3 regions of the Corynebacterium marinum DSM 44953 genome follow, and region 2 is predicted to be linked to each of the others. Evidence: riboswitches for the same ligand, from Rfam matches in the RefSeq annotation. Region 2 holds a riboswitch; each other region holds the start of a gene.
The links. Region 2 has a riboswitch for thiamine pyrophosphate ahead of B840_RS06050 (bifunctional hydroxymethylpyrimidine kinase/phosphomethylpyrimidine kinase). Riboswitches for the same ligand answer to the same signal wherever they lie in the genome.

Region 1 (9,844 bases), 380 kb from region 2:
CCACATCCGGGAGATCGCGGATCTCGCGGACGCGTTCTTCACCGAGGTGGACGGAGCCCGGGCGATCTCCTTCGAGGAGTTCGATCGGTTGCGGGAAACGGGCGAGGCCCTGCTCGTCGACGTCCGCCCCTCCTCCGAATTCGACGCCGGCCACGCGGTGGGGGCCGTCAACATCCCGCTGTCGGAACTGGATTCCCGGATGTCCGAACTGCCCGCGGACCGCGACATCGTCGCCTACTGCCGCGGCCCGTACTGCGTCATGTCGGCGCATGCCGTCGCCCGGCTACGTGAAGCCGGATTCTCGGCGCTGCGCATGGAGGGCGGCTATCCCGGCTGGCGTGAGGCGGGACGTGCCGTCACGGAGTAGCCGGCCGGGCGTCAGTGCGCCGCAGCCGCCGGCTTTCCGGTCGCCCGGCGGGTGAGCCGGGTGGCGCCCTCGACGACGAAGGCCACGACGGTGCCCCACACCAGGCCGAAGACCAGGGCGAAGAACGTGTTGACCAGCCAGCCGATGAATCCGCCGCCGACGGCGACCTCCATGCCGTGGATGGTGTCGTAGAACCAGGTGAGGCCGAACTCCGCCAGGCCCGCGATGATGATGTGCCCGCCGACCCAGAGCATGGCGAAGGTGCCGATGACCGAGATCGCGGTGAGGACCTTAGGCATGGCGGAGACGAGACCCCGGCCGAAACCTGCCCCGGGGCCGCCCCGGGAGACCATGTGCAGGCCGATGTCGTCCATCTTCACCAGCAGCGCGACCGCGCCGTAGACGAGGGCGGTGATGCCGATGGCCACGACCACGAGGACCGCGGCGCGGAAGATCATCGGCTGGTCGGAGACCTCGTTGAGGGAGATGACCATGATCTCCGCCGACAGGATCAGGTCGGTCATGATGGCGCCCTTGACCAGCTGGTCCTCCGCGAGGGGGGATTTATCCTTGACGGGCTTGTCGTGGCTGCCGTGGCCCAGCACCTTGGCCAGGACCTTCTCCGCGCCCTCGAAGCACAGGTACGTGCCGCCGATCATGAGAATCGGGGTGAGCGCCCAGGGGGCGATCCACGACAGGAGCAGCGCGATCGGCAGGATGATGACCAGTTTGTTGATCAACGATCCCTTGGTGATGCGCCAGATCATCGGCAGCTCCCGGGCGGGTGTGGCGCCGGTGACGTAGCGCGGGGTCACCGCCGCGTCATCGACCACCACTCCGGCCGCCTTGAGGGAGGTCTTGCCGGCGGCGGCGGCGACGTCGTCGACGCTGGCGGCGGCTGCCCGGGCGATGAGGGCGACGTCGTCAAGCAGGGCAATGAGGCCACCGGCCATTGTTGTGACCTTTCTGTCTGCGGGTCTGGATGAGATGCAGTGTAGTCCTCCCGCCCGCGGTGCGCGCGTAGGCTGGTCGCATGAAAATCGCAGTCATCGGAGCGGGCGCCGTCGGGGGCTGGTTCGGCGGGAACCTGGTTCAGGCGGGTCATGACGTCGTGTTCGTTGCGCGGGGCGAAACACTGCAGGTCCTGCGCTCCGAGGGGCTGCGTCTCAACGGCCAGGAGCCGATTGCGGTGCGCGCCGTCGGGACGCTCCGCGAGGCAGGGGCGCCGGACGTCGCGCTGCTGGCGGTCAAGGCCTCCGCCGGGACTGATATGGCGTCGCTGCTCGAAGGGCTTCCCGGCACCTCGATGGTCGCCGTCACCCAGAACTCGGTCGAGGTGCCCGCGCGGGTCGCGGAGGTCGTGGGCGCCGCACGCACCCTGCCCGGGGTGGTGCGCGGTTATTTCCACCACACCGGCCCCGGGAAAGTCGAGTTCCACGGCGGTCCGATCTCCCACACGACGGGAACATGGGACGGCAGCCCGAACGGCACCGTCGACGCCTTCGCGGCGGCGCTGCGGGAGGCGGGCGTGGACGCTGTCGTCCGCGGGGACATCTTCGTGGATGTGTGGGAGAAGGCGATGTACGTGACCACGACGGGTGCGCTCGGGGCCCTGGCCGGCAGCCCGCTCGGCGAGCTGCGGACCCGGCTCCGACCGACGTTGGAGGCGCTCATGCGGGAGGTCCACGCCACCGGCCGGGCGGCCGGGGTGCCGCTGTCCGACGACGCCGTGGACCGCACCCTCGCCTTCGCCGACCGCATGCCGGCGGATGCCACCAGTTCCATGCAGCGCGACCTGGCGGCGGGCCGGCCCGCCACCCGCCACGAGCTGGACGCCCAGGTGGGCGCCATCTGCCGTCTCGCCGCCCGGAACGGCGTCGACGTCCGGCTGCACGACCTCGTGCTCAGGCTGCTGGGGTAGCGTGAGGGCATGACTGCTTCATCCACAGCCCGGGTCAGGTGCGATCGCCCGGGCCGCTACGCACGTCTGCTGGCCGGCCGATTCACCCACGCCGCGCACACGGAGTGGGACAGCGGGTCCGGGCGGGGGCACATGCTGTTCACCTGGGGGCACGAAGGCGAGGTGGCCATGATCGCCGGGGACGGTGTCCTGCTCCTCCAGCTGGAGTGCCCGGCCGAGGAACTCGACCAGTTCGAGGCCATGATTGGCGGGGGCCTGGCCGAGATCGCCCGGGGGACCGGTCTGGAGGTCGCGTGGAAGCGGACCGGGGGACAGGACGGCACCCGCTGGGTCGCTGACCGGGACGGGGAACCCGGGGCGCTAGGATAGTGTTCCACCAACATCCAGTCACGGGTACCCGGTGCGAATCCGGGCTGAGACGCCGACAAACGGCGAACCGTCGAACCTGATCCGGTTAGTACCGGCGCTAGGGAGATTATTGTGAAAACTTCGCGCACGCGTTCGTCATGGCGCGTCATCGACATCATCATCGCCTCCGTCCTGGGAGTGGCCGTCGGCCTCATCTTCTGGGTGTGGAACTCCTTCGGTTACGCCTGGTTCACCGCCATGGACACCCTGACCCCCGGGCTGGGCGGCCTCGCTGCGGGCACGTGGCTGCTGGGCGGCGTCGTCGGCGGGCTGGTCATCCGTAAGCCGGGAGCCGCCCTCTACGTGGAGCTGCTCGCCGCGATCGTGTCGGCGCTGCTGGGCAACCAGTGGGGGATCGGCACCATCTACTCGGGTATCGCGCAGGGCTTGGGGGCGGAGCTCATCTTCCTCGCCTTCGCCTACCGCCGCTTCACCCTGCCCGTCGCGGTGCTGGCGGGCATGGGAGCGGCCCTCGGCGCTTTCGTCCTGGAGCTGTTCACCAGCGCGAACCTGGCGAAGTCCCTGGCCTTCAACTCGATCTACCTCACGTGTCTGCTCATCTCCGGTGCGGTCCTGGCCGGCGTGCTCGGCCACTGGCTGGTGCGCGCCCTGGCCGGGACGGGTGCCCTCGACCGTTTCGCCGCGGGCCGAAAGCGGGTGTAACGGCGTGGCCGTCATTGACGCCCGGGGCCTGGGCTGGCGGCACGCCTCCCGGGTGGCCCCGGCGATCCGCGGCATCGACCTGCGCGTGGAGCGGGGGGAGCGGATCCTGCTCACCGGGGACTCCGGTGCCGGGAAGTCCACCCTGCTCGCCGCCCTCGCCGGCGTCCTCGGCGGGGAGGAGGACGGGGAAATGGCCGGTTCCCTCACCGTCGCCGGAACCGTGGGCATGGTGCTGCAGGACCCGGACTCCCAGGTCATCGCCTCTCGCGTGGGAGACGACGTCGCCTTCGGGTGCGAGAACCTGCGGGTGCCGCGCGAGGAGATCTGGCCGCGGGTTCGTCGCGCGCTGGAGCTGGTGGGGTTGAACCTGCCGCTGGACCACCCGACCCGGCACCTGTCGGGCGGGCAGAAACAACGGCTGGCGCTGGCCGGCGTCATGGCCATGGGCGCGGACCTCATCCTGCTCGATGAGCCGACCGCGAACCTCGACCCGGCGGGCCAGCGGGAGATCGTCGGGGCGGTCGCCCGGATCGCGGCGGAGACTGACGCCGCCCTCATCGTCGCCGAGCACCGCCCCCGCCTGTGGAGCGGCATCGTCGACCGTTTCCTCCACCTCTCCCCGGAGGGGCTGTCGGAGGTGCGCGAGGAGGATCTCCCCGCCCCGCCGGCGCTGCCCGCCGCCCGTGGGGTGCCGGCTGGGGCACCCGTGGCCGTCGAAGCCCGTGACCTCCTTCCCGAGTGGGGTCCGCCGCGTTCGCTGCGGCTGAGCGAGGGCTCCTCCACCGTCATCACCGGCCCCAACGGCGTGGGCAAGTCGACGTTGGCGCTCACGCTCGCCGGGTTGACGGAACCGAAGGGCGGCGCCCTGACCTATTCGGATCACCTGGCCCGGGGGCTGCGCACCCCGCCGCACCGCTGGTCCTCAAGACAGCTCGCCGACCGGGTGGGCTTCGTGTTCCAGGACCCGGAGCACCAGTTCGTCGCGCGCACCGTCGGGGAGGAGATGGCAGTGTCCGGCGGAGCGCAGGCGCGCATCGACGACTTGCTCACCCGCCTGCGCCTGGACCATCTGTCGGCCGCCAACCCCTTCACCCTTTCGGGCGGCGAGAAGCGCCGCCTGTCGGTGGCCACAGCGCTGGTGAACACCCCGGGCCTGCTCGTCCTGGACGAGCCGACCTTCGGCCAGGACGCCCGTACCTTCGTCGAGCTGGTCGGACTCATCCGGGAGCTCACCGACCAGGGGGTGACGGTCGTGTCGATCACCCACGACGAGCTCTACCTGCACGCGCTGGGCGACCACGAGGTGGCGCTGACATGATCAACGTCCTCGAGGGCATCAACCCCGTCACCCGCATCCTCGGGCTCATCCTGCTGACCACCCCGCTGCTGCTGTCGGTGGACCTCGTCTCCGCGGCGGCGGCGCTGGGCTTCACTCTCCTGGCCGCCCCGCTGTGCGGCGTGGGCTGGTTCCGGCTGGTGCGCCGCGGTTGGCCGGTCCTCCTCGCCGCGCCCCTGGCCGCCATCCCCATGGCGCTCTACGGACGGCCGGAGGGGGAGACGTACTTCCAGTTCCTCATGGTCCACGTGACGGACAACTCCCTGTCCCTGGCGGCGGCGATCTTCGTGCGTGTCCTGGCGGTCGGCCTGCCGGTCATCGTGCTCTCCGAGGGGGTGGACCCGACGGACCTCGGCGACGGCCTGGCCCAGGTTCTGCGGCTGCCCGAGCGTTTCGTCCTGGGGGCGGTGGCGGCCTCCCGGCTGATCTCCCTGTTCCAGGACGACCTGGCGTCGATGCGCCGCGCGCGACGTTCCCGCGGTATCGCCGACCAGGGGCGGATCCGCTACGGGCTGACGCTCGCCTTCGGTCTCCTCGTGCTCTCGCTGCGGCGCGGCTCGAAACTGGCCACCGCGATGGAGGCCCGCGGTTTCGGCCGGGTCGCCGACCACGGCCGCACCTGGGCCCGGGAATCCCGGCTGCACGCCCGGGACTTCGCGGTCCTGGCGGTGTGCCTGCTGGCGTCGGTCTCTGCGGTCGCCGTGGCGGTGGCGCTCGGGAGCTTCCGTTTCCTGGGTGTGGCATGAGCAGGCTGACGGTGCTTGTCGACGGCCCGTCCGGGGCGGGGAAGACGACCTTCGCCGCGGCGGTGGCCCGGCGCACCGGGCTCCGGGTGGTCCATCTGGACGACTTCTACCCGGGATGGTCGGGTCTGTCCGCCGCCTCCCGCATGGTCGCCGATGACGTCCTGCACCCGACCAGTCCCGGTTACCGGCGCTGGGACTGGGTGAGCGGGGCGCCCGCGGACTGGGTGCCGCTGGATCCGGGGGAGTCCCTGATCGTCGAGGGGGTCGGGTCGGTCACGGAGGCGTCGGTCGCCGCGGCCGGAGCTCTCGGCGAGGTGCTGACCGTGCGCATCAACGCACCCGCCCAGGTGCGCCGCACCCGCGCGCTCACCCGGGACACCGGATACGCACCTTATTGGGATATGTGGGCCCGTCAGGAGGATCAGCATTTCAGCGCCCACGGCCGGGTCCCGGTGGATTTCGAGTTGGAGTGGTGACCGCCCGGAACCCCGCGGTCAGTGCCGTTTGAGATCTTTCACGGCCGGCCCTTCGAGGAGACGGCCGCCGGCGGTGAAACGGGAGCCGTGCAGGGGGCAGTCCCAGGACTCTTCCGCCCCGTTCCAGGCCAACGTCCCGCCCATATGCGGACAGACCAGTGAGACGCGGCAGGTCCGCCCGTCCACGAAAGCCTCGCCGACCGGATGAATTCCCTCCCGGAAGACCGCCGCGCCGTTGTCCTCGGCGGTCGAATCATCCGGGGCGTCACCCCGGTGGCCGCCCGACCCGGTGAGGGTGCGCGCCAGATTACGGATTTCGGAGACAGGGGCGGAGGCCTGCCTGGACAATGTGGTCTTCAACGTTCCGGACACGGAGGGACTGCCGAACGTGAGCTGCGGAGGGCGGCCCTGGAGGAGATCGGCGAGCTGCAGCGCCGCTGCGGGAGCCGCCGCCAGCCCCCACTTGCTGTACCCGCCGGCGAACAGGACCCGGCCCCCGCCCCAGTGGAGGGTCTCCACGTGGGGGACCATCCCGACGGGGTGATAGTCCTGCGCCGACCAGGCGTGGGTGCGGCGCGCGCCGGGGAAATGCCGCATCGTCCATTCGGTGAGCGTGTCGACGTGTTCAGCTGTGGGGCGGAAATCGCCCGTCCGGTGCCCCTGGCCGCCCACCAGAAGCCTGGTTCTGTCCCCGTCGGTGTAGGTGCGCAGTGAGATGGTCGGTGACTCCGCGGAGATCCACATCCCCTCGGGGATCTCCACGGCTGGGTCGGGGTCGAAGGCGCAGAGGTAGGAACGCTGTGGAACCAGCTCCATGGTTGTGGCCCGTTTGTCCGTGATCGGGGTGGCCGTGGCGAGCACGGCCTGCCGGGCCGTCAGCGGGCCCAGGGAGGTGGTCAGGCGGACCCGGTCCGTGTCCGCCCGGACGCCGGTGACCCGGACGTGCTCCGTGACGGTGCCCCCGGCTAAGTTCACCGCCCTGACCAGGGCGGCCAGCAGGTGGGTGGGGTTGAGCTGGAGCTGGCCGGGTAGTTCGACGGCTGCGTGGACGGGGAAGGGGGCCGGGAGGCTGTCATGGAGGACAGTGGGCAGGCCCAGCGCCTGCGCCGTCTGGTGCTCTGCCTCCACGTTCTCGATACCGCTGTCGGTGGCCGCGAAAGTCACGGCGGTGGCGGCCTGCGTGCTCACCCCCTGCTCCCGGCAGAAATCCCGCAGCCAGTTGAGCCCGGCCTGGTTTGCCTGCAGATAATCCGCTGCGAGTTCCCGGCTGTGGGTCTGCGCCAGAGTCGACAGCCTTGTGCCCTGCAGCACGGTCGCTTTGGCCGTGGTCGCCCCGCTGGCGCCTGCGCCGACGGTGCGGGCTTCGAGAACCGCGACACTGAGTCCCTCCCGGGCGGCGAGGAGGGCGGCGATCAGCCCGGTGAAACCTGCCCCGACGACCGCGAGGTCCACCCGGCGGTCGGTCGGGAGCGGGGAAGTGGGGTAGGTGGGTGCGTCATCCCGCCACAGTGGGCTGTTCATTTCCCCTCACCTGACAGGCAGATGGAGGGGCGGGTCCGGGTCCGGTCCGGGTGCACGTCAGCGTTCATGTCAGTGTCCTCGTTGTCGGTTCGTGCCCTGTGGCGGTCCGTGTCGGCCGGGCGGTTCCGCCCCGGGCCCCCAGTAGGTGATGGCAGTCACATAAATCCCGGCTTTGAGCGTACTCGCGGAGCGCCCCCTTGGGGAGGGGGTTGATGCCGCGGAACCGGCCCCCCTTGCCGCGGGCGGGCCTCCGGGCGGGGGTGGCTGAGGGTAGGCAGGGTGGTGGGAGAAGTCCCGCCGAGCAGGACTAAAGATATTTCCTATTAAGTTTGGAGGTGAAAACTATGTGACCCCTCCCGCTCCGCAGACTTTCTGTGTTGCATGTCACCGAGTAGGCTGAGTGCAACCTGAATCGTATGACCCTTGATCTGGAGGTTCCACCTATGGCGCTCACTAAGAAGACGATCAGCCTGCTCGCCACCACCACCCTGGCGTTCGGGCTCGTGTCGTGCTCCGATTCCGGCGATGGGGCCTCGGGCGGTGACGGCGGCGGAAACTACGTCCTCGCAAACGGCACCGAGCCGCAGAACCCGCTCATCCCCTCGAATACCAACGAGGTCGGCGGCGGCAACATCGTCGACCTGATCTACTCCGGCCTCGTCTACTACGACGCGGAAGGTGAGATCCACAACGAGATGGCGGAGTCCATCGAGCCGGAGGGGGAGAAGGGCTACCGCGTCACCCTGAAGGACGGCTGGACCTTCTCCGACGGCACCGAGATCACCGCCCAGCATTTCGTGGACACCTGGAACCACGCGGTCAAGAGCTCCCACCTCTCGGCCTACTTCTTCGAGCCGATCCTCGGCTACGAGGAGGGCGCGGAATCCATGGAGGGCCTGCAGGTCGTCGACGACAAGACCTTCACCATTGAGCTCAACCAGCCCGAGGCAGACTTCCCGATGCGGCTGGGCTACTCCGCCTTCTACCCCCTGCCGGACGAGGCGCGCGAGGATGAGGCAGCCTTCGGCGAAAACCCGAACGGAAACGGCCCCTACAAGCTGGCCGAGTGGAACCACAACCAGGACGCCACGGTCGTCCCCGACGAGAACTACCAGGGTGAGCGCACCCCGCAGAACGACGGCATCAAGTTCGTCTTCTACGCGCAGCAGGACGCCGCCTACAACGACCTCCTGGCCGGCAACCTGGACACCCTGGACGCCATCCCCGACACCGCGTTCTCCACCTTCCAGGACGAGCTCGGCGACCGTGCCGTGAACGAGCCCTCCGCCGTCTTCCAGTCCTTCACCATCCCGGAGAGCCTTGACCACTGGGGTGGCGAGGAGGGCAAGCTGCGCCGGCAGGCCATCTCCCACGCCATCAACCGCGAGGAGATCACCGACGCGATCTTCCAGGGCACCCGCACGCCGGCCACCGACTTCACCTCTCCGGTCCTGCCGGGCTACGACGGTGAGATCCCGGGCAACGAGGTCCTGAACTACGACGCCGAGCGGGCCCGTGAGCTGTGGGCCCAGGCCGATGAAATCGCCCCGTTCACCGGCGAGTTCACCCTCTCCTACAACTCCGACGGCGGCCACCAGGCCTGGGTCGACGCCGTGACGAACTCCATCCGCAACACCCTGGGGATCGAGGCCGTGGGCAGCCCGTACCCGGACTTCAAGTCGCTGCGCGACGACGTCACCGGACGCACCATCCAGGGCGCCTTCCGCACCGGCTGGCAGGCGGACTACCCCTCCAGCGGCAACTTCCTCGGCCCGCTCTACGGCACCGGCGCCGGCTCCAACGACGGCGACTACTCCAACCCGGAGTTCGACGCCAAGCTGGCGGAGGCCGCCCGCGCCGGGTCCACGGAGGACGCCGCGCGAATCTACAATGAGGCGCAGGAGATTCTCTTCCAGGATCTGCCGGCCATCCCGCTGTGGTACTCCAACGTCGCCGGCGGTTACAGCGAGAACGTCGACAATGTCGTCTTCTCCTGGAAGTCCGTCCCCGTGTACTACGACATCACCAAGAACTAGCCCCCTGATGCCCTGCGACGGCTGATACCCGCGTGACGCGCAGCGCGTCACGCGGGTATCAGCCTGTCCGGCCACCCATCACCCTGAAGGAATAGTTATGTTGCGCTACATCGGGCGACGGCTGCTCCAGATGATCCCCGTGTTCTTCGGGGCCACGCTCCTCATCTACGCACTCGTCTTCCTCATGCCCGGCGACCCGGTCCAGGCCCTCGGCGGCGACCGGGGATTGTCCGAGGCCGCCCGCGCCCGCATCGAGGCGGAGTACAACCTGGACAAACCCTTCCTCGTCCAGTACCTGCTCTATCTCAAGGGTATTTTCACCCTCGATTTCGGCACCACCTTCTCCGGGCAGCCCGTCTCCGACGTCATG
Region 2 (9,844 bases):
AGGTCGGCGGGCGCACCCAGGTGTGGCAGGTTCTCATGCGCAACGACGGCCGCCTGGTCGCGCGCACCACCTTGCGGACGATGGTGCTCTAGGAGCCGGTCACAGCCAGTTGTTGCGGCGGAACCACCAGAACATCAGCGCCACCAGCAACGCGATGAGCGCCAGGACGATGTAGTAGCCGTACTCGTGCTCCAGCTCGGGCATGTGCTCGAAGTTCATGCCGTAGATGCCCGCGATGAGGGTCGGGGCGGCCGCCATACCGACCACCGCGGAGATGGTGCGCATGTCCGTGTTCTGCTGCATCGTGATCTTCGCCACCGAGGCGTCGATGAGGGCGGTGAGGCGTTCGTCGTAGCCCGCGATCTGGTCCTTCACCGTCATCTCGTGGTCGAGGACGTCCCGGAAGTAGCTGCGCAGCTGCTTACCCAGGATGTCGCGGTTCTCCGCGATGAGTGAACGCAGGGCCGGCGCCAGCGGATCGGTGGAGTGGCGCATCTCCAGGATCTCCCGCTTGTACATGTAGATCTGCTCGATGTTGAAGCGTGATCCGGGGGTGAACACCTCCTCCTCCAGCTCGTCGACCTCGCTCTCCAGCTGTTCGGCGATCCGGCTGTAGTCGTCCACCAGGTGGTCGGCCACCCGCCACGCCAGGGCCGCCGGCCCGAGGGCGACCAGCTCCGGGCTGTGCTCCAGGGCGTCGGAGAGCTCCGGCATCAACGCGCCGTGACGCACGGTGATGATGAAGTCGGGGCCGATGAGCATCTGCACCTCACCGGTGGTGATCACCTCCCGCGAATTGCCTTCGTAGGCGTCCGCCCAGAAATGCACGGAACGCACGACCATGAACAACTGGTCGTCGTAACGCTCCACTTTGGGGCGTTGATGGGCGGTGACCGCATCCTCGACGATGAGCGGGTGAATGCCGAACTCTTCCGCGACCCGCTCCATCTGGTGGGAGTCCGGCTCGTGCAGGCCCAGCCACACGAAACCGTTGCCGTGGTCGCGGACCTCCTGGAGGGCGGAGCTCACGTGGTATTCGCCCGGCCGACGAGTCCCGTCGGTGAAGACGCGGCAGTGCTCGATCGCCCGCTCCAGCGGCACCCGGATGCGCGGTCGTTCCACGGAAGGCCGTTGGTTCCCGTTCTTCCGCGCCAGCGGCGGGAGAGCACGTTCAAAAGGACTGGGCACTGGGGCGGTCTCCCTCCTGGGCCGGGCGGATGGACGTCCATCAGCTTATCCCGCCGGTGTTCCTATACTGGTCTCCATGGCTACCTGGACTGACGTGACCGCGCAGAATCCCGACCACTCGGAGAACTACGCCCGCCGCTGGCAGACGATGATCGACCGCGGCGACGACATCGACGGCGAGGCCCGGCTTGTCGACGCCCTCGTGCCCCGCAACGCCCGCATCCTCGACGCCGGCTGCGGGCAGGGCCGCGTCGGCGGTTACCTCGCGGCGCGGGGCCACGAGGTGACGGGCACGGACATCGACCCGGTGCTCATCTCCCACGCCCGCGAGCTCTACCCGGATGCGGCGTGGGCCGTGGGCGACCTGAGCGCCGACGAGATCCCCGGCGGCGGCTTCGACCTGGTGGTCTCCACCGGCAACGTCATGGGCTTCCTCGCCCTCGACGGCCGCCTGCCCGCCCTGGAGAACATCGCCCGCGCGCTCACACCTGGCGGCCGCTTCGTCGTCGGCTTCGGGGCGGGCCGCGGCTGGGGCTTCGACGACTTCATGGCAACCGCCCGGGAGGCCGGACTCGAGCCGGAGAACGTCTTCGAGTCCTGGGACCTCAAGCCCTTCACGGAGAACTCGCAGTTCCTCGTGGCGATCTTCACCAGACCCTCAACCCCCGCCCACAGAAGGTAACCCCCCATGGCCCCCACCAGAATCATCATCTCCGGCGCGTCCGGACTGATCGGCTCCGCCCTCGCCACGTCGCTGGAGGCTGACGGCGTCGAAGTCGTCAGGCTCGTGCGAAGACAGCCCCGCAACGCCGGCGAAGCGTTCTGGGAGCCAGGGAGCGGCGACCTGGATCCCGGTCTGCTCGCCGGTGCCGACGCGGTCGTCAACCTCAACGGCGCCAGCATCGGGAAACTCCCGTGGACGGGGAAATACCGCCAGGTGCTCCGCTCCTCCCGGCTGGCACCCACCCGCACGCTCGCCGACGCGATCCGCACACTGGGGAAGGACGCGCCGATGCTGGTCTCCGCCTCCGCCGTCGGCATCTACGGCGACCGCCCCGGGGAAACCCTCACGGAAACCAGCGGCCCAGGTGAAGGCTTCCTCGCCCGGCTCTGCGTCGACTGGGAGGCGGAAGCCCTCAAGGCCGGCCCCGAGGCGAAGGTGGCGCTGCTGCGCACCGCGTCCCTGCTGCACCCGGAGGCGGTGCTCAAACCTCTGATTCCCCTCACCCGGTTCGGCCTCAACGGCCCGCTGGGCACCAGCCGTCAGATCTGGCCGTGGATCTCCCTGGAGGACGAGGTTCGCGCGATCCGCCACATCATCGACCACGGCATCACCGGGCCGGTCAACCTCAGCGGCCCGACCCCGGCCAGCGCCCGCGACATCGGTCGGCACCTCGCTGAGCGTCTGCGCCGGCCCTACCTCATCCCCGCGCCGAAGTGGGCGCTGCGGATGGTCCTGGGCCGTGACGCCGCGGAGTCCCTGCTGCTTGCCGACGCCAGGGTGGAACCGGAGGTGCTCACAGGCTCCGGTTTCCAGTTCACGGAGCCGACCGCGCAGTCGGCCATCGACAGCGCGCTCGGGCACTGACTACCAGGCGCGGTCGGCCTGGGCGAAGAACTCCCGCTCGTAGACGCAGGCGTTGAGGTAGGCGGCCATCGCCTGTTCCCGCTCGGCCGGGGAGGCCGCCGCCAGGGCGCGCTCGGTGCGCGCGATGGCGCCGCGCGCGCCCTCGATGAACTCCTCCCCGGAGTAGGTCTGCAGCCATGCGTGGTAGGGGTGCTCCGGATGGTTGTCCCCGGTCAGTTCGAAGCCGATCTCCGCGTAGAGCCAGTAGCAGGGCAGCACCGAGGCGGCCCCCACGGCATAGGGCTCTACGGCGCAGGAGGCGACGAGGAAGTTGGTGTAGGCCAGGGTGACGGGGGAGGGGGCCGTGACGGTGACGCCGTTGGTTCCCAACCAGTCGCGGTGCAGCTGCGCCTCGCCCGCCAGCACCCCCATAGCGCCCTCCGACCAGCCGATCTGCCCCTCCTGGTCGGTGGCGTTGGCGGAGAGCAGCGCCAGCGCCCGGGAGTAGCGGTTGAGGTACTGCGCGTCCTGGTCCAGGTAGAAGGCGAAGTCCCGGTGACGCAGGGTGCCGTCCCGGAGCTCACGGATGAACGTCAGGTCCATGATCTCGTTCCAGACCTCGCCGGTGGCGTCCCACATCGCCTGCGTGTGCGGTCCGGCGGGAGCCAGGTGCGGGGCGGGGGCGGGCACGCTCGGCAGGGTGCCGGTGAGGTGCCGCCACGGGGTGGTGTCCGCCGCGGCCGCCAGGCGGCGGGTGCGGTGGAAGTGGTCGACCGGGCCGTGTCCGCCGCCGACGTCGAGGTCGTCGGCGTGGCGGATGGATTCGTGGAGCCAGCGGGTGGACCACTCGAGGGCCTCGGCCGCGGACTCGCCCGCTGCCATGCGGGTGGCCAGGGCCGCGGACAGGGAACAGCCGGTGCCGTGCGTGTTTGCGGTGTCGATGCGTGCGGTGGGGACGTGGTGGACGGTGCCGTCCGGGTGCACGACCGCGTTGTCGGCGGCCGAGCCCGTCAGGTGCCCGCCCTTGACGATGACGGTGGTGCCCGCGTCCGCGGCCAGTCCCGCGGCCTGGGCGATGGCCTCGTCGAGGTCGCCGGCCATGTCCGTGCCGCAGAGGACCGCCAGCTCCCGCAGGTTCGGGGTGATCACGTCGACCAGGCGGCCGAGTTCGCGGACGCCGGCCTCGGCGTCCTCGTCGAGCAGCCGGTCGCCGGAGCTGGCCACCATGACCGGATCGAGGACGACGTGCCCGGCCGGGCGGGCGGCCAGGGCGTCGCAGACGACCGCGATGGTGTCCACGTCGCCGAGCATGCCGATCTTCACTGCGTCGACGGTGACGTCGTCGAAGACGGCGGCGAGCTGTTCCCGGAGGAACTCGTGGGGCGGGGTGTGCACGGAGCGGACCCCGTGGGTGTTCTGCGCCACCAGCGCGGTGACGGCGGCCATGCCGAAGCCGCCGGCTGCGGCGATGGACTTCAGGTCCGCCTGGACACCCGCGCCTCCCGTCGGATCGGTGCCGGCAATGGACAGAACGCGTGGCTGAGTCACGACAATCCCTTCGCTAGTTCTAGCTAGAGCAGGTTCAATGGGTATGTTCTCAGCACAGCCCTGCAGCCGTGCACCCCAATGTCGTGGAAAAGACTATCAGTAAGTGGTGATCCCGCGGTCGAGGAAGACCCGGCGCGTGTCCTCGAGTGCCCCCGGCGACGGGGGCTTCGTGTCCGCCAGGTGGTAGGGGATGCCCAGCTCGCGCCACTTGTCGGCGCCCATGTTGTGGAAGGGGAGCACTTCCACCCGCTCGACGTTGGGCCAGCGCGCGACGATATCGGCCACCTGCGCCACGTTCTCGGGGTCGTCCGTCAGACCAGGCACCAGGACGAAGCGGACCCACACCGGCTTGCCCAGCCCGGCCAGACGGTCGCCGAAGTCGATCGTCGGCTGCAGGGACTGGCCGGTGACCGTGCGGTAGGTGTCCTCGTTGCCGGACTTGACGTCGAGAAGCACGAGGTCGATGTTGGCCAGGTCCCCGTCGCTGAGACGGGAGCCGAGAAAACCGGAGGTGTCTATGGCCGTGTGGATCCCCGCCTCATGGGCTGCGGCCAGCACCCGCCGGGTGAAGGCGAGCTGGAAGAGCGGTTCGCCGCCGGAGATGGTCAGGCCGCCGCCGGTCGCCCGGAAGACGCGCTGGTAGCGCTTGACGCGCTTGACCACGTCCTCCACCCGCTCCAGGGTGCCGGTGCGCATCTCCATCGTGTCCGGGTTGTGGCAGTACCGGCAGCGCAGCGGGCAACCGCTGAGGAAAAGCGTCATGCGGGTGCCGGGGCCGTCGACCGAGGTGACCATCTCCCAGGAATGGACGAGGGCGACGTCGCCGGTGAGGCGGGCGTCGAGAAGCTCGGGGCGGGTGAGGTCCCCGGCGGTGCCGCCGAGACCGGCGGCGACCCCGCGGGCCTTCTCACCCTGCGACGGGGTGAGATGAACGGCACCGGTCACACCGTCCCCGGCCACTACGCGCCCTGGTGGAAGGTGCGGGAGATGACGTCGCTCTGCTGCTCGCGGGTCAGCTTGACGAAGTTCACCGCGTAGCCGGAGACCCGCACCGTCAGGTTGGGGTAGTTCTCCGGGTTGGCCATCGCGTCCTCGAGCGTGGACTTGTCCAGGACGTTGATGTTGGCGTGGTACAGGCCGGAATCCATGTTGTTCGCGGAGCGGGAGGCCTTCATGTCTGCCATGCGCTCGTCGAAGGTCTTGTTGGACATGCTGGGGGTCTCCTAGTTGTCGTCCATGATGAAACCTGCGTCGAGGATTCCGACGAGGTTGCCGATCTGCTCGACCTTGGTGCGGCCGAGCCCGGAGGGGGTGATGGTGTTGGTCAGCGAAATGCCGTCGAGTGCGTCGTGGTAGTCGAGCTTGCCCACCGACAGCATGGACGCGACCATCCCGTGGGTGTCGGCGCCGTTGCTCGGGTTCGCACCGGGCGAGAACGGGGTGCCCGCGCGGTGGCCGTCGGGGAAATTGCCGGTGGCCTTGCCGTACACCACGTTCGAGGTGATGGTGAGCACCGACTGGGTGGGGATCGCGTCGCGGTAGAGGTGGTTCTCCCTGATCTTCGCCATGACCGTGTGAACGATGGTCGCGGCGATGTCGTCGGCGCGGTCGTCGTCGTTGCCGTAGCGGGGGAACTCGCCCTCGGTGAGGTAGTCGACGACCAGGCCGGTCTCGTCGCGGACCGGGGTGACCTGCGCGTACCGGATGGCGGACAGGGAGTCCGCGACGATCGACAACCCCGCGATGCCGCAGCCCATGGTCCGGATGATGTCCGAGTCGTGCAGTGCCATTTCGATGGCCTCGTAGGCGTACTTGTCGTGGGACCAGTGGATGATGTTGAGCGCCTCGATGTAGGTGCCGATGACCCAGTCGAGCATCAACTCGTACTTCTCCCAGACCTCGTCGAAGTCGAGCGGCCCGTCACCGGTGACGGGGGCGAACGCGCCGGGCAGGGTGACCTGCTTGCCGGTGACCTCGTCCCGGCCGCCGTTGATGGCGTAGAGCAGGGACTTCGCCGCGTTGACGCGGGCGCCGAAGAACTGCATCTGCTTGCCCACCTTCATCGGCGACACGCAGCAGGCGATGGCGGCGTCGTCGCCCCAGCGGTCGCGGATCTGCTTGTCCGACTCGTACTGGATCGAGCTGGTCTCGATGGAGATGGCGGCGCAGAACTCCTTGTAGCCGTCAGGGAGCTGATCGTCCCAGAAGACGGTGATGTTCGGCTCGGGCGCCGGCCCCAGGTTGCGCAGCGTCTGCAGCAGGCGGAAGGACGTTTTGGTCACCTGCGGGCGGCCGTCGTCCATGAACCCGGCGTCGGACCAGGTGGCCCAGTAGGGGTCGCCGGAGAAGATCTGGTCGTAGTCCTCGGTGCGCAGGAAGCGGACGATGCGCAGCTTGATCACCAGGGCGTCGATGATCTCCTGCGCGCCCTCCTCGGTCAGCGTTCCGGCGGCGAGGTCGCGCTCGAAGTAGATGTCGAGGAAGGAGGACAGCCGGCCGATCGACATGGCGGCCCCGTCCTGCGACTTGATGGCGCCGAGATAGCCGAAGTAGGTCCACTGCACGGCCTCCTGTGCGGTGGCTGCAGGCCCCGAGATGTCGATGCCGTAGGACTGCGCCATCACCTTGAGCTTCTTCAGCGCCTTGATCTGCTCGGAGTGCTCCTCGCGGTAGCGGGCCCAGTGCTCCGAGAAGCCCTGCGCGTGCACGGCGTGCTTCGCGGCCTCCTTGTCCTGGATGAGCTTGTCGACGCCGTAGAGCGCCACGCGGCGGTAGTCGCCGATGATGCGGCCGCGGCCGTAGGCGTCGGGCAGACCGGTGATGATGTGCGCGGAACGCGCGGCCCGGATGCGCGGAGTGTAGAGGTCGAACACCGCTTCGTTGTGGGTCTTGCGGTAGCGGGTGAAGATCTCCTTGACCTTCTCATTCGGCTCCTTGCCGGCCTCCCGGATCGCGGCCTCGACCATGCGCCAGCCGCCGTAGGGCATCATGGCGCGTTTGAGCGGGGTGTCGGTCTGCAGGCCGACGATGACGTCGTCGTCGTCGGAGATGTAACCGGGGTCGAAGGCGTCGATGTCCGCCGGGGTGTCCGTGTCGACGTCGTAGACGCGTCGTTCGCGTTCGACGGACAGGTACCTGTCCTCCAGGTGCCGCCAGGTGCGCAGCGTCTTCCCGGTGGGGCCGGCGAGGAAATCCGCGCCGCCGGTGAAGGGGGTGAAATTCCGCTGGATGAAATCGCGTACGTCGATGGTGTCGACCCACGGGCCTTCCAAGAAACCTTCCCATGCCCGGGTCTCGAGCGGGGTGGTGGTGTTCACGTGTCTACCTCTCAGGGTGGGATGTAAAGACGGTGCAGTATTCGGTTGACGGTGGCGCCATTGCTACCCCCACAACCCTTCGAGCGCCCCAGCCGGGCGGTGTCGAGCAATGCGTGCCACAACCACAGCCCAGTATATCCCCTCGGCGCACAGTGTCCCAGTAGGATGTAATACTATTAAGGCGAGGAAGGCCCGGACGAGACAGTTCTCGTCCGGGCCTTAACCTCGCCGCTGCGTAAGCGACTAGCGGATCTCTTTCTTGCCGGTGAACTTCGCGGTGTCGCGCAGTTCGATCGGGGTGTCGCCCTCGATCTCGGAGGTGAACTCCTGCAGCTTCATCAGCGCCGTGCGCGAATGCAGCTGCTGACGGGTGGTGGCGAGGTTGTAGCGCTTCGGCGCGACGCTGTTGAGGCCCCAGTTGATCATGGAGACCGCCCGGTTGCGGAAGCCGACGAGGAACATCACGTGCACGGCCAACCACAGCAGCCAGCCGATGAATCCGGTGACCTCGACCTTGCCCATCTTCACCACGGCGCTGAAGCGCGAGACGATGGCCATGGAGCCCTTGTCGAAGTACTCGAAGGGAGTGCGCTGGCCCGGGGTGGAGCGGCCGGCGGCCTCGTCCGCGATGTGCTCGGCGGCGTACTGGCCCGCCTGGATGGCGACCTGGGCCACGCCCGGCAGGTTGTTGTAGTTCATCATGTCACCCACGACGAAGACGTTCTTGTGCTCGCCCACCGTCAGGTCTTCGTTGACCATGACACGGCCGGCACGGTCGGTCTCGGCACCGGCCTGCTCGGCGACGAGCCTGCCCAGCGGGGAGGCGGACACTCCGGCAGACCAGATCTTGGTGAAGGTCTCGATGGTGGTTTCGGTGCCGTCGACGGTGTTCTTGTACACGACGGTCCGGTCGTCGACGTCGGTGACCATGGCGTTGAGACGCACGTCGACGCCGAGCTTCTCCAGCTGGCGCTGCGCGTTACGGCCCAGGCGCTTGCCGAAGGGCGGCAGCACCTGAGGTGCACCGTCGAGCAGGATGATCTTCGCGGCCGCCGGGGAGAAGTTGGAGTACTCGCCGGTCAGCGTGCGGTGGGAGAGCTCGGCCAGCTGGCCCGCCAGCTCCACGCCGGTCGGGCCGGCGCCGACGATGACGAAAGTGAGCAGGCGCTCGCGCTGCGCGGGGTCCTTGGCCAGCTCGGCGCGCTCGAAGGCGCCGACGACGCGGGCGCGGATCTCCAGGGCGTCGTCGATGGACTTCATGCCCGGCGCGAACTCGGCGAAGTGGTCGTTGCCGAAGTAGGACTGGGAGGCGCCGGCGGCGATGATGAGGGAGTCGTACCCGTAGGTGCGGGTGTAGGCGCCGAGGGAGGTGGTGACAATCTGGCCCTCGAGGTCGATGTCGGTGACTTCCCCCTTCACCACGTGCGCGTTGTCCTGGCCCTTGAGAACCTGGCGGATCGACGGCGCGATCTCGCCGGAGGACAGGATGCCGGTCGCTACCTGGTACAGCAACGGCTGGAAAAGGTGGTGGTTGGTCCGGTCGATGATCGTGATGTCCACGTCGGCGTTCTTCAGTTCCTGCGCGGCAAAAAGGCCGCCGAAACCGGAGCCGATGATCACCACGTGGTGGCGGCCGCCCTCAGGGCGGAAAGGGGTGTTCGTCATTGAAGATCAGTTCCTCATCTACTTTGCGGGAAGCAACGGACCCTATCGTATCGGGTTCCTGTCACCAATACGGCCGTGGGAGGACCTGAAATTTCTGGTCAACCCCGGTTCCGGGCATCGGAAAGCGGAGGTTTTCGTGTTTGCGGGCAGGGCGGGGGTTAGGATCGTCGGTTGTGAGGCATCCCCATCTGGCGGCGATCGACGCTGCGGCGTGGCCCGGCCTGGCTGACGTCCCGGCCGGACGGCTCGTCGACCTGCGCGCACGCGTCGCGGAGGCGTCGTTCGCACGCGCCTGCGCCGCCGCCGGCCTGGAACTGGACCCGGCCGGCGACCCCGATCTCGTGGTCGAGCATGACGCACTGTTCCCCCGGTTGGCCGTATCCGGCTGGCTCGGACTGGCGGAGAGTTTCATGGCGGGCGAGTGGCGCTCGGACCGTCTCGCGGATGTTCTCGAAGCGTTGATCGGCACCGGTTACCGTCCCCGCGGAGGGATCCCCGGACGGTTACCCTCCCCGGGGCGTTACGGCGGGGGCGAACTGCCCGCCGAACTGGTCCGGCT
Region 3 (9,844 bases), 830 kb from region 2:
CCGAACCCTCTGATTAAGAGTCAGATGCTCTACCAATTGAGCTAATGGCGCTTTCGTCATCCGTTCTTCCCTGTGTTCTGGGCTGTCCCGGCAACGAGGAAAAATATAACAGGCTTTGGTGTTGCTAGTAAAATCGCCAGGTCAGAAGGTGTTTTTCTGCGACTTTCTGGAACGGTGTGAACGAAGTTATTGGTGGGGTGGCCGGAGGGGCGTTACCCTGATCGTTGTACATAAGAAATCATCGATATGGTTTGTGCCGGATCAAGAGGTTGTGCGTGAAGGTCGGGATCCCCCTTGCCGGGCGGAGCAGGACAGTGTTCGTTGCGTTCGTCGCGGCGGTTCTCACAGCGGGAACGCTGACAGGCTGCACGATCGGGCAGGAGCCGGTGAGTGAGGCGCAGTCCCCGGTGGTGGAGTCGGAGCCTGCCCCGCCGCTTGTTTCGGTGGTGGACGGGGCGAAGGGCGTCGATCCCTCCGAGCCGGTGACTGTGACCTCGGCGGAGGGCCTGAAGAAGGTCACGATGACCAATCAGGACGGCAAGGTCGTCGACTCTGAGCTGTCGGCGGACGGCCGCGAGTGGTCGACAGCCGAGGATCTGGGTTACCACCGCACGTACACGATCAAGGCCGAGGACCGGGCGGGGCGGACCACTGCCACCACGTTCAGCACGGTGAGCCCGGCGTCGACGGCCGGTGTGTCGCTCGCGCCGCTGGACGGCGCCACGGTCGGCGTCGCGCAGACCGTCACGCTGCGGTTCGGCGCCGCAGTCAAGGACCGGCAGGCTGCGCAGGACGCCATCACTATCACCACGTCCCCGGAAGTCGAGGGCGCCTTCTACTGGCTGAACAACTCCGAGCTGCGCTGGCGGCCGAAGGAGTACTGGACCCCCGGCACGCAGGTGGACGTACGGGCGGACATCTACGGCGCGAACCTCGGCGGGGGAGTGTACGGCTCGCAGGACAACCGGATGAGCTTCACCATCGGCGAGGATGTGCGCACGGTGGTCGACGACGCCACCAAATCGATGACGGTCTACCGCAACGGCGAGGTCCTGCGCACCATCCCCGTTTCCCTGGGCACCGAAAAGTGGGCCACCCCGAACGGTACCTACATCATCGGCGACGAGCGGGAGTCCATGGTCATGGACTCCACCACGTTCGGTCTGGGTTACGACCAGGGCGGCTACCGCACCGAGGTGGAGTACGCGACGCAGATGTCCTGGTCCGGCATCTACGTCCACGCCGCGCCGTGGTCGGTGGGCGACCAGGGCAGCAGAAACGTCTCGCACGGCTGCATCAACGTCACCACCGAAGCCGCCGCATGGTTCCAGGACGTGGTCAAACGCGGTGACCCGGTCGAGGTGCGCAACACCGTCGGAGGGGTGCTGTCCGGCTACGACGGCCTCGGCGACTGGAACATCCCCTGGAAAACCTGGCGGGCGGGCAACGCGGACGGGACCTCCAGCTGGTGACCGCGTGGCATGGTGGGGGGCATGCGCTTTTCTGTTCTCGACCGTGCCAACGCCATCGCCGGGCTCAGTGAATCGGAGGTGCTCCAGGGCGTGCTGGAGCATGCACGCTCCGCTGAATCGCGGGGGTTCCGGCGCTTCCTCGTCGCGGAGCACCACGCCGTCCCCGGGCTGCCGGGATCCCAGCCGGCGATGCTCGCCACGGCGGTGGGGGCCGCCACGGAATCGATCCGGATCGGCACCGCGGGCATCATGCTGCCTGATCATCAGCCCCTGATCGTCGCGGAGCAGATAGCCACCCTGGAGGCCCTGTTCCCTTCGCGTGTGGACGCCGGCATCGGCTCCTCCCTCGGTTTCACCGCGCCCGTCCGCGCGGCCCTGCGCCAGGGCGACGTGGCGGAGCTGAAGAAGCGGTACCCTGATGACCTGCGGGAGCTGCTCGGATATCTGCGCGGCGAGGCGGCGGTCACCGCCCGGCCGGCCAATCACGGCGCCACGCCGGTGTTCCTGCTGGCGGGCTTCCGCTCGGTGCTGCTTGCCGCCGAACTCGGCCTCGGCGTGATCCTCGGCGGCCCCAATCAGGTCGACGCCGCCCGGCTCTACCGGCAGAACTTCCGGCCCGGGCTCATCGACGCCCCGCAGATCATCCTCTCCTTCATCATCGCCGTCGCCGACACAGCTGAGGCTGCCCGCGACCTGCTCCTCCCCGAGGCCTGGGCGCAGGCGAGGGCCCGCTCCACCGGGTCCTTCGACGGTCTGTCTCCCGTGGGGCAGCTGGAGGAAGCCTCGCTCAGCAGTCGGGAGCGGCGCCGCGTCGAGGAGGCCCTGGCGGGTGCCGTCCACGGCACCCCGGCGCAGGTCGGGGCGCGGCTCCGGGAGCTTCTCCACGCCGCCGGCGCCGAGGAAATCCTCGTCACCGGCGGCATGAGCGACCTGGCGGGCAGGGCCCGCTCGGAGGAGCTGCTGGCGGAGCTGGGCGGTTCCTAGGGGGTGGGGGAGCCGCCGGTCACACCGAGGGTCTCACCCATGACGTAGGACGCCTCGTCGGAGGCCAGGAACACGTAGGCCCCGGCCAGTTCGGCGGGCTGGCCCGCCCGGCCCAGGGGAGCATGCTGGCCGAAACCCTCGATCTTGTCCTGCGGCTGGCCGTGGCTGGGCTGGAGAGGGGTCCACACCGGGCCCGGCGCGACGGCATTGACGCGGATTCCCTCCGGCGCGAGCTGCTGGGCCAGACCCTTGGACAGGTTGTTCATCGCGGCCTTGGTCATGGCGTAGTCGAGGAGGTGGGGGGAGGGCTCGTACGCCTGGATGGAGGAGGTGAAGATGATCGAGGAACCCGGCTTGAGGTGGGGGAGGGCGGCCTTGGTCACCCGGTAGGAGCTGTAGATGTTGGACTTCATGGTGGCGTCGAAATCATCGTCGGGGATGTTCCCGATGCCGTCGTGCCAGATCTGTCGGGAGGCGTTGTTGACCAGGATGTCCAGGCCACCGAAGGCTTCGACGGTCTTCTCCACGATGGCCTCGCACTGGGCGAGCTCCTGCAGGTCGCCCGGGAGTGCCAGGGCCTTCTGGCCGGCGTCCTCGATCGCCTGGATGATCTTCTCCGCGTCCGGCTCCTCCTCGGGGAGGTAGGCGATGGCGACGTCCGCCCCCTCCCGGGCGTAGGCGATGGCCACGGCGGCACCGATGCCGGAGTCGCCGCCGGTGATCAGGGCCTTCCTGCCCTTCAGTCGGCCGTTGCCCTGGTAGGTGTCCAGGCCCAGGTCCCCCTTGGGCTCGAGTTCGGCGTCCAGGCCAGGGTGGGGCTGCGTCTGCTTCGGCGGGTCGATCTTCGGGTGGAGGGTGCGGGGGTCGCGCATGTCGGTCATGGTCACTCCTATAAGTTCGGGGCGATGTGTGACCGAGGTTACCGAAAACTGTGACGGGGTGTCGGGGACTGCTACGGTGAGTTCCGCGTGACACGGGGTGCTGCCCGCGGGCAGCTGAGAACACACCCGTCGAACCTGATCCAGTTAATGCTGGCGAAGGGAATGTCCACTGCCCCGCCGAGGCCTACCCCGGTGGGGCCCAGCGGGGTACCTTCGCCTTTCCCGGAAAGGCGTCCACATGACCACAACTGCACCAGCCCTCTCCGAGCAGATCGTGCTCGTCACCGGCGGGGCCCGCGGCCTCGGCCGGGCCATCTCGGAGGCCTTCCTGCGCGAGGGCGCGAAGGTCATCATCAACTACTTCTCCAGTGCCCACGCTGCCGAGGAACTCGCCCGGGAGCATCCGGGCCGGGCGGTCGCCATCCGGGCGGACGTCCGCGACCGCGGGCAGGTCGGGGCGCTGTACGCGCAGGCACACGCGGTTTTCGACGCCCCGGTGACCACCGTGGTCAACAATGCCCTCGTGGACTTCTCCTTCGACGGTGACGCCCGGCCGAAGGCCGACGAGATCTCCTACGGACGTTTCGAGAACCAGTTCTCCGGCGCGATCCAGGGCGCCCTCAACGTCATCCAGGCCGCACTGCCCGGTTTCGACGAGTCCGGTTCGGGCCGCGTGGTCACGATCGGCACCAACCTCTTCCAGTACCCGGTGGTCCCGTACCACGACTACACCGCCGCCAAGGCCGCACTGCTCTCCCTGACCCGCACCTTCGCCGCGGACCTCGGGCCCCGGGGCGTCACCGTGAACATGCTCTCCGGTGGCCTGCTGCGCACCACGGACGCCAGTGCGGCCACACCGGACGAGGTGTTCGACCTCATCGCGGCGTCGACACCACTGCAGTCCGTGACCACGCCGGAGGAGTTCGCCGACGCGATCCTGTTCTTCGCCTCCCCGTGGGCGCGTGCCGTCACCGGCCAGAACCTGGTCGTCGACGGCGGACTGGTGAAGGACTGACGGCGTGCACCTCAACCTCTTCGCCTTCGCCGCCGGCCACCACACCTCTGCGTGGCGCGCGTCCGACTCCTCCTCCCACAGGCTGGGTGACATCGCGTACTGGGAGCACCTCGCCCGGGTCGCGGAGCGGGGGCTTCTCGACGCCGTCTTCCTCGCCGACGGACAGTCCGCCGACCTCGGCGGCGTCGGGTCCGGCCCGCTGTGGTTCCTGGAGCCCGTGACCACGCTGACCGCCCTGGCCCGTGCCACCGAGCGGATCGGCCTGGTGGCCACCGCCTCCGCCACATTCTGGCCGCCGTTCCACGCTGCGCGTCTCCTGGCCAGCCTGGACCACATCTCCGGTGGCCGCGCGGGAGTCAACGTGGTGACCTCGATGAACGACACCGAGGCACGCAACCACGGGATGCCCGCGCTGCCCCCGCACGCCGAGCGCTACGCCCGCGCCGATGAGTTCATCTCCGTGCTCAACCGCCTGTGGGACTCGTTCCCGTCTGATGCGGTGCTCAACGATCCTTCCGCGCGGTGGGGCGACCCCGCCCGCTTGTCGACGCTCGATCACTCCGGGGACTTCTTCACGGTCGCGGGGCCGCTCAACATCCCGGCGCCGCCCCAGGGACGTCCGGTGCTCTTCCAGGCCGGGGCCTCGGAGCCGGGTCGGAATCTGGCGGCGAAGTACGCCGAAGGCGTCTACGCCGTCGCCTGGGATCTCGAGATGGCCCGGGAGTACCGCCTCGACGTGCGCCGCCGCGCCGAGGTGGCCGGGCGGGACCCCGATGAGCTCGTGGTCATGCCGGGCCTGGTCACCTACGTCGGACGCACCGGGGAGGAGGCGCGGGAGAAACAGCGTGCCCTCAACGGGCTGCTTCCGGTGGCGGACGCCCTGAAGGGCCTGTCCTACTTCATCGGACAGGACACCTCCGGTTGGGAACTCGACGTCCCCGTCCCGGAACTGCCGCCGCTGGCTGAGTTCAACGGCCCGAAGGGGCGGTACGCCACGATCCTGCGCATCATCGAGTCGACGCACCCGACCGTGCGTGAACTGCTGGGTTACCTCGCCGCCGGTGGTGGGCACGCCACCTTCGTGGGCACCCCGGAGCAGATCGCCGACGAGATGCAGCGCTGGATCGAGGGCGGTGGCGCGGACGGCTTCAACCTCATGCCGCCGTCCCTGCCGGCGGGCATCGAGGACTTCGTGGACCTGGTCATCCCCGTCCTCCAGGAACGGGGCCTGTTCCGGACGGAGTACACCGGCACCACGCTGCGGGGGCACCTGAGCGGGTAGCTCACGGCTGCGGCACCAGCCCTGCCAGACGTGCCATCCGCAACCCGGTGTGCAGGTCGCGTCGCAGGGTCCCGTCAGCGAGATCGCCGGGGACGGCGGTGCGTAGTTTGTCCAGCCGGTAGTAGAGCGTCGAGCGGTGGATGTTCAGCTCGCGCGCAGTCCGCTGGGCGTCCCCGCCGGCGTCGAGGTACGCCTCCAGGGTGGCCAGGAGAAGCGGGGAGTCGATCGTGCCCAGCAGGTCTCTCGTTGACGGCGGCAGATCGGCGAGGGTGAAGTCCTCCAGGGGCAGACGCGCCAGCGTCGCGTCCAGGCCGGCGCCGTCCCAGGTGGTCACGATCTGGTGGTCGGCGGGGGCGAGCCAGCTGGCGCGCCACGCCAGGCGTGCCTGCCCGAAGGAGTGGTGCACATCCGCGAGAGGGAGCAGCGTGCCCACACCCGCCCGGACCGGGGCCACCTGCGGCTGTTCCAGGATGCGGATGAGACGGGGGACCACCACGGGCCGGGGGAACACCAGGACCCCGACCGGGGCGTCCATGATCCCGCCGATGACCGTGGCGGTCGAGGTCTCCCGGACGAACCGGAGCGTGCGCGACACGGCCTGCGCCGCCTTCTCCCGGGCGAGGGGAGTCGGGTCGCGGGGGTCGACGCCCAACGCGACGGCGCAGTAGCCCTCGGCGTCACTGAGGAACCGTTCGGTGATGAGCAACTCGGCCGCGGACTCCCGCGCGTGCAGGTTGCCGGAGGTCAGGTCGACGGCGAGGCGGCGTGAGCGTTCCTCCCGCTCCGCGGACTCCCGGCGCCGGGCGCGGAGCAGCTCGGCGAGCTGCGGGGCGGCGTCGATGAGCGCCGGACGGTCGGCCGCGTCCTCGGGGGTGACCAGATAGCCGACGGGGTGTCGCTGCGGATCGCTCAACGGCAGGAAAGCCAGCGGTCCGACCTCGGGAAACGACTCGACCTGCCATGCCTGCCTGCTCGTGCGGGGGCGCGGCCAGGCGTCGCTGTGGGCCAGCAGGTGGAACAGGCGCCGTCGGTCTTCTGGGCTTTCGTGGATCGAATAGGCCACCACCCGCATCGAGGGGTCCATCACGGCCAGGGGGCGGCCCACGGTCTCGGCGAGATCCTGGACGGCGTCGTCAAGTTCAGGTAGTCGGTCCACATGGACACGGTAATCCATTCCGACAGAGTGTCGGAAGATCCGCGCGGAACTTGCCACACAATGCGGATGTTCTGTGACTGGTGTCGCACCTAGGCTCCTTGTCAGGCATCGTCGTTCAAAGGAGAAAACTCATGAGGTCAACCATCGCCGCCCGCCCCGGAATGCGGATCGCCATCGTCGGAGCCGGTATCGGCGGACTCACCCTGGCCGTGGAGCTGCGCCGCCGGGGACTGGACCCCCAGGTCTACGAACAGGCGTCGGAACTGCGGGAGGTCGGCGCGGCCGTCGCGCTCTCCGCCAACGCCGTCCGCTTCCTGCGAGACCGGATCGGCGTCGGCGGGCAGCTGGCCGCGGTGGCCGCCGACGTCGACGGCCTGGTCTTCCGGGACGGGCGTGACGGCCGCGTCCTCGGCCGGGTGCTCTCCCGCGAGGAGTACCACGAGCGGGCCGGTGCGCCCTACTACGGCGTCCACCGGGCAGATCTGCAGCTGATGCTCAAGGATGCCCTGGGCGAGGACGCGCTGCACCTGAACAAGCAGTGCGTGCGGGTCGACGACGGTGAGGACTCGGCCGTCCTGCACTTCGCCGACGGGGACTCCGTCGAAGCCGACCTGGTCATCGGGGCCGACGGCGTGCGTTCGCGCCTGCGCCGGGAGATGCTCGGCTACGACGACGCCCAGTTCTCCGGATGCCACGGCTGGCGCGGACTGGTGGCCCCGGACGAGGTCCCCTCCCTGCCCGACCCGGAGAGCATCCAGTTCTGGATGGGCCCCGGCGGTCACCTCCTGCACTATCCCATCGGCGGCGGCGTGCAGAACTTCCTGCTGGTGCGCAGGCACGACGGCCCGTGGGCGGACCGGTCGTGGGTCGTGCCCGCCGAAAAGGACGAGCACCTGGCGGCCTTCGAGGGCTGGGACCCGGCCATCACGGAGATGATCAGCGCCGCCCCCGCAGCGGAGCGCTGGGCGCTGTTCAACCGCCCTCCGCTGCAGCGGTGGAGTCGCGGGCGCATCACCCTGCTCGGCGACGCCGCGCATGCGATGGTCCCCCACCACGGGCAGGGCGCCAACCAGTCGATCGAGGACGCCATCGTGCTCGCGGACTGCCTCATGGAAGGCCTCGAGCAGGGGACCGGCTGGGACGACGCGCGCCAGCGTTACCAGGACCTGCGCGCCGACCGGGTGCGCCGGGTCCAGATCACCTCGCTGGCCACCGCCGATGCCCTGCACCTGCCCGACGGCCCCCTGGCCGACGCCCGCAACACGCGTCTGGGCGCGCCCGACTTCTGGGAGCGTTCCCTGGCCTGGATCCATGAGCACGTCGCCGACCGCGCGTTCGCGCCGGTGGGGGCCTGACATGAAGGGGCCCCTGGCCTTGTCTCCAAGGCCAGGGGCTCTTCTTCGGGGTGGCTGACGGGGCTCGAACCCGCGACACCCAGGATCCTGACCGGCCAGTCACGGCGACATTTCCGTATAGCTGAGACGGACACTCCCACAGACCCAGAAACTGTCCGGACACAATGGCGGCTCCCCAGTGCGACAGGAAAATGGCTGGACACGGAGACAGTCACGGTCGTGCCGGGAAACCTGACCGCCGGCTGTCGCTGGGACTGTGTGGCATGGGCGGGAAGCAGCCCGACCGGGGGCACGGCCGAGAAATAGGGCAGGAAAAGGCGGACCCCACCACTAGCCATAAGACACTCCCTAGTTGGTGTACGGGTCGTTGGCGCGGCAGTAGTCCTCGGTGTTGACCGCGATGCAGTCCATCCACCAGCCCTGGATCTCGCCGCTGGAAGGGTTCGGATTGCCGTTCTCGTCGTGCCCGTAGCCGCAGAGGTAAGCCGGACAGGCGCCTCCGTCCGCGATCGGGACAGTTGCTGGGTCCACGTACTGCTCCGTGGGGGCCGGGCTGTTCAGGGAGTTGTAAAACTCCTCCGCCGACACCGCGGCCGCTGGTCCCCACAGCTGGTCGTAGGAAGGATCGCCGCCAAGGTTGGCGGCGGTGCAGTTGGCCGGATCGTAAACCCAGGCGTCGGTCGCGCCGCACCGGTAGCCCACGCCTGTCTCAGACCAGATGCCCTGCGGGGCGGCTTCTGCCGTCGTCGGAACCTCGGCGGCATAGGCCGGCTCCGGAGACGGTTCGACGGACTCGGTCGTCGACTTCTCGCTGATGGCGGATGCCGTAGACGAGGAGGACGAGGTCGTCGATGTCTTCGAAGAGGTGGTGGTCGTGAACGTCGCAGTCGATGTGGCCGTCTCCGTCTCTGCGGTGTCGGGCGAGCCGCAGCCAGCCAGCCCGAGCGCCAGAACCACGCTGGCCAGGACGGCGATGTTCTTTCTCATTTTCATGGGGTTCCTCCGTTATCGGGCCGGATCGTCACTGTCGATACTCGCGGCGAATGATGCCTGGCCTGCCATGCACACTCACATCAGCGTCGAACGCCCGTAGTGAATCGGGCGCGGCCACCTTGCGGCCACCTCATATCTGGATGAAGGTCTGACCCCTCAACCACAGTCTTCTCGAGCTGATGCTTGGTGGCGCGCTCGGCCGCTCTGGCGGCAGTAGCCAGCACATTTCTCTTTTTCGTCTTAATTTTCATGGAAACGAGCTGATGCTTCCGCTCGCCCTGGCCCCGGGAGCTATCCCCCGTACCTGTCCTTCCCACCGTCGCCTCCAACGCCTCGGTTCTTACCGACATTTTCCCAATTACCAGGCAGTTTAGCCACCCCTTGCATCTTTTCGACCCCTTATCTGAAAAAGCATGGAGGCACCGTCGAGGCAATGAGCAAGACCGCGATGGCCCGGCCGCGCTCCCTGCACCGGCCCCGCTCGCGAGACCTCCCTTATCGGACCAGTGCTCGGAGAGGACGCTCTGACCGGTTCCTTTCCAGGCAGTGACTCTCTGGCCTCCTCTTATTTCGCCACCATGAGGCGAATGGCCATCACTGCACCCGCCCCACATTCCCGGTCGATCATTAGAGTTTCATTCTCGGACAGACATGGGCTGCATAAACATAAAGGTGCTGTTCATTCCACGTAGTACACAGACGGTTC

Region 1: linked by a shared signal. The riboswitch ahead of B840_RS04350 (ECF transporter S component) and the one ahead of B840_RS06050 (bifunctional hydroxymethylpyrimidine kinase/phosphomethylpyrimidine kinase) in region 2 are both predicted to bind thiamine pyrophosphate.
Region 3: linked by a shared signal. The riboswitch ahead of B840_RS09925 (3-oxoacyl-ACP reductase) and the one ahead of B840_RS06050 (bifunctional hydroxymethylpyrimidine kinase/phosphomethylpyrimidine kinase) in region 2 are both predicted to bind thiamine pyrophosphate.

The regions. Positions count from the first base shown of each region.
Region 1 covers NZ_CP007790.1:881,669-891,512, forward strand. The annotation lists gene B840_RS04330 (metalloregulator ArsR/SmtB family transcription factor) at 1-367, shown strand, start outside; gene B840_RS04335 (DUF808 domain-containing protein) at 379-1,320, opposite strand; gene B840_RS04340 (2-dehydropantoate 2-reductase) at 1,401-2,288, shown strand; gene B840_RS04345 (DUF2218 domain-containing protein) at 2,298-2,657, shown strand; TPP riboswitch at 2,668-2,778, shown strand; gene B840_RS04350 (ECF transporter S component) at 2,769-3,359, shown strand; gene B840_RS04355 (ABC transporter ATP-binding protein) at 3,364-4,677, shown strand; gene B840_RS04360 (energy-coupling factor transporter transmembrane component T family protein) at 4,677-5,441, shown strand; gene B840_RS04365 (nucleoside/nucleotide kinase family protein) at 5,438-5,917, shown strand; gene B840_RS04370 (FAD-dependent oxidoreductase) at 5,936-7,438, opposite strand; gene B840_RS04375 (peptide ABC transporter substrate-binding protein) at 7,882-9,474, shown strand; gene B840_RS04380 (ABC transporter permease) at 9,572-9,844, shown strand, end outside.
Region 2 covers NZ_CP007790.1:1,258,188-1,268,031, forward strand. The annotation lists gene B840_RS06030 (PaaI family thioesterase) at 1-92, shown strand, start outside; gene corA (magnesium/cobalt transporter CorA) at 100-1,188, opposite strand; gene B840_RS06040 (class I SAM-dependent methyltransferase) at 1,265-1,870, shown strand; gene B840_RS06045 (TIGR01777 family oxidoreductase) at 1,877-2,776, shown strand; partial or broken gene B840_RS06050 (bifunctional hydroxymethylpyrimidine kinase/phosphomethylpyrimidine kinase) at 2,777-4,303, opposite strand; TPP riboswitch at 4,292-4,391, opposite strand; gene pflA (pyruvate formate-lyase-activating protein) at 4,400-5,263, opposite strand; partial or broken gene grcA2 (autonomous glycyl radical cofactor GrcA2) at 5,263-5,817, opposite strand; partial or broken gene B840_RS06065 (pyruvate formate lyase family protein) at 5,797-7,620, opposite strand; gene B840_RS06070 (NAD(P)/FAD-dependent oxidoreductase) at 7,864-9,285, opposite strand; gene B840_RS06075 (SAM-dependent methyltransferase) at 9,459-9,844, shown strand, end outside.
Region 3 covers NZ_CP007790.1:2,090,279-2,100,122, reverse strand. The annotation lists tRNA gene B840_RS09945 (tRNA-Lys) at 1-51, opposite strand, end outside; gene B840_RS09940 (L,D-transpeptidase) at 387-1,472, shown strand; gene B840_RS09935 (MsnO8 family LLM class oxidoreductase) at 1,494-2,456, shown strand; gene B840_RS09930 (SDR family oxidoreductase) at 2,453-3,337, opposite strand; TPP riboswitch at 3,421-3,517, shown strand; gene B840_RS09925 (3-oxoacyl-ACP reductase) at 3,576-4,352, shown strand; gene B840_RS09920 (LLM class flavin-dependent oxidoreductase) at 4,357-5,634, shown strand; gene B840_RS09915 (PucR family transcriptional regulator) at 5,636-6,790, opposite strand; gene B840_RS09910 (FAD-dependent monooxygenase) at 6,922-8,145, shown strand; gene B840_RS13840 (hypothetical protein) at 8,494-9,132, opposite strand.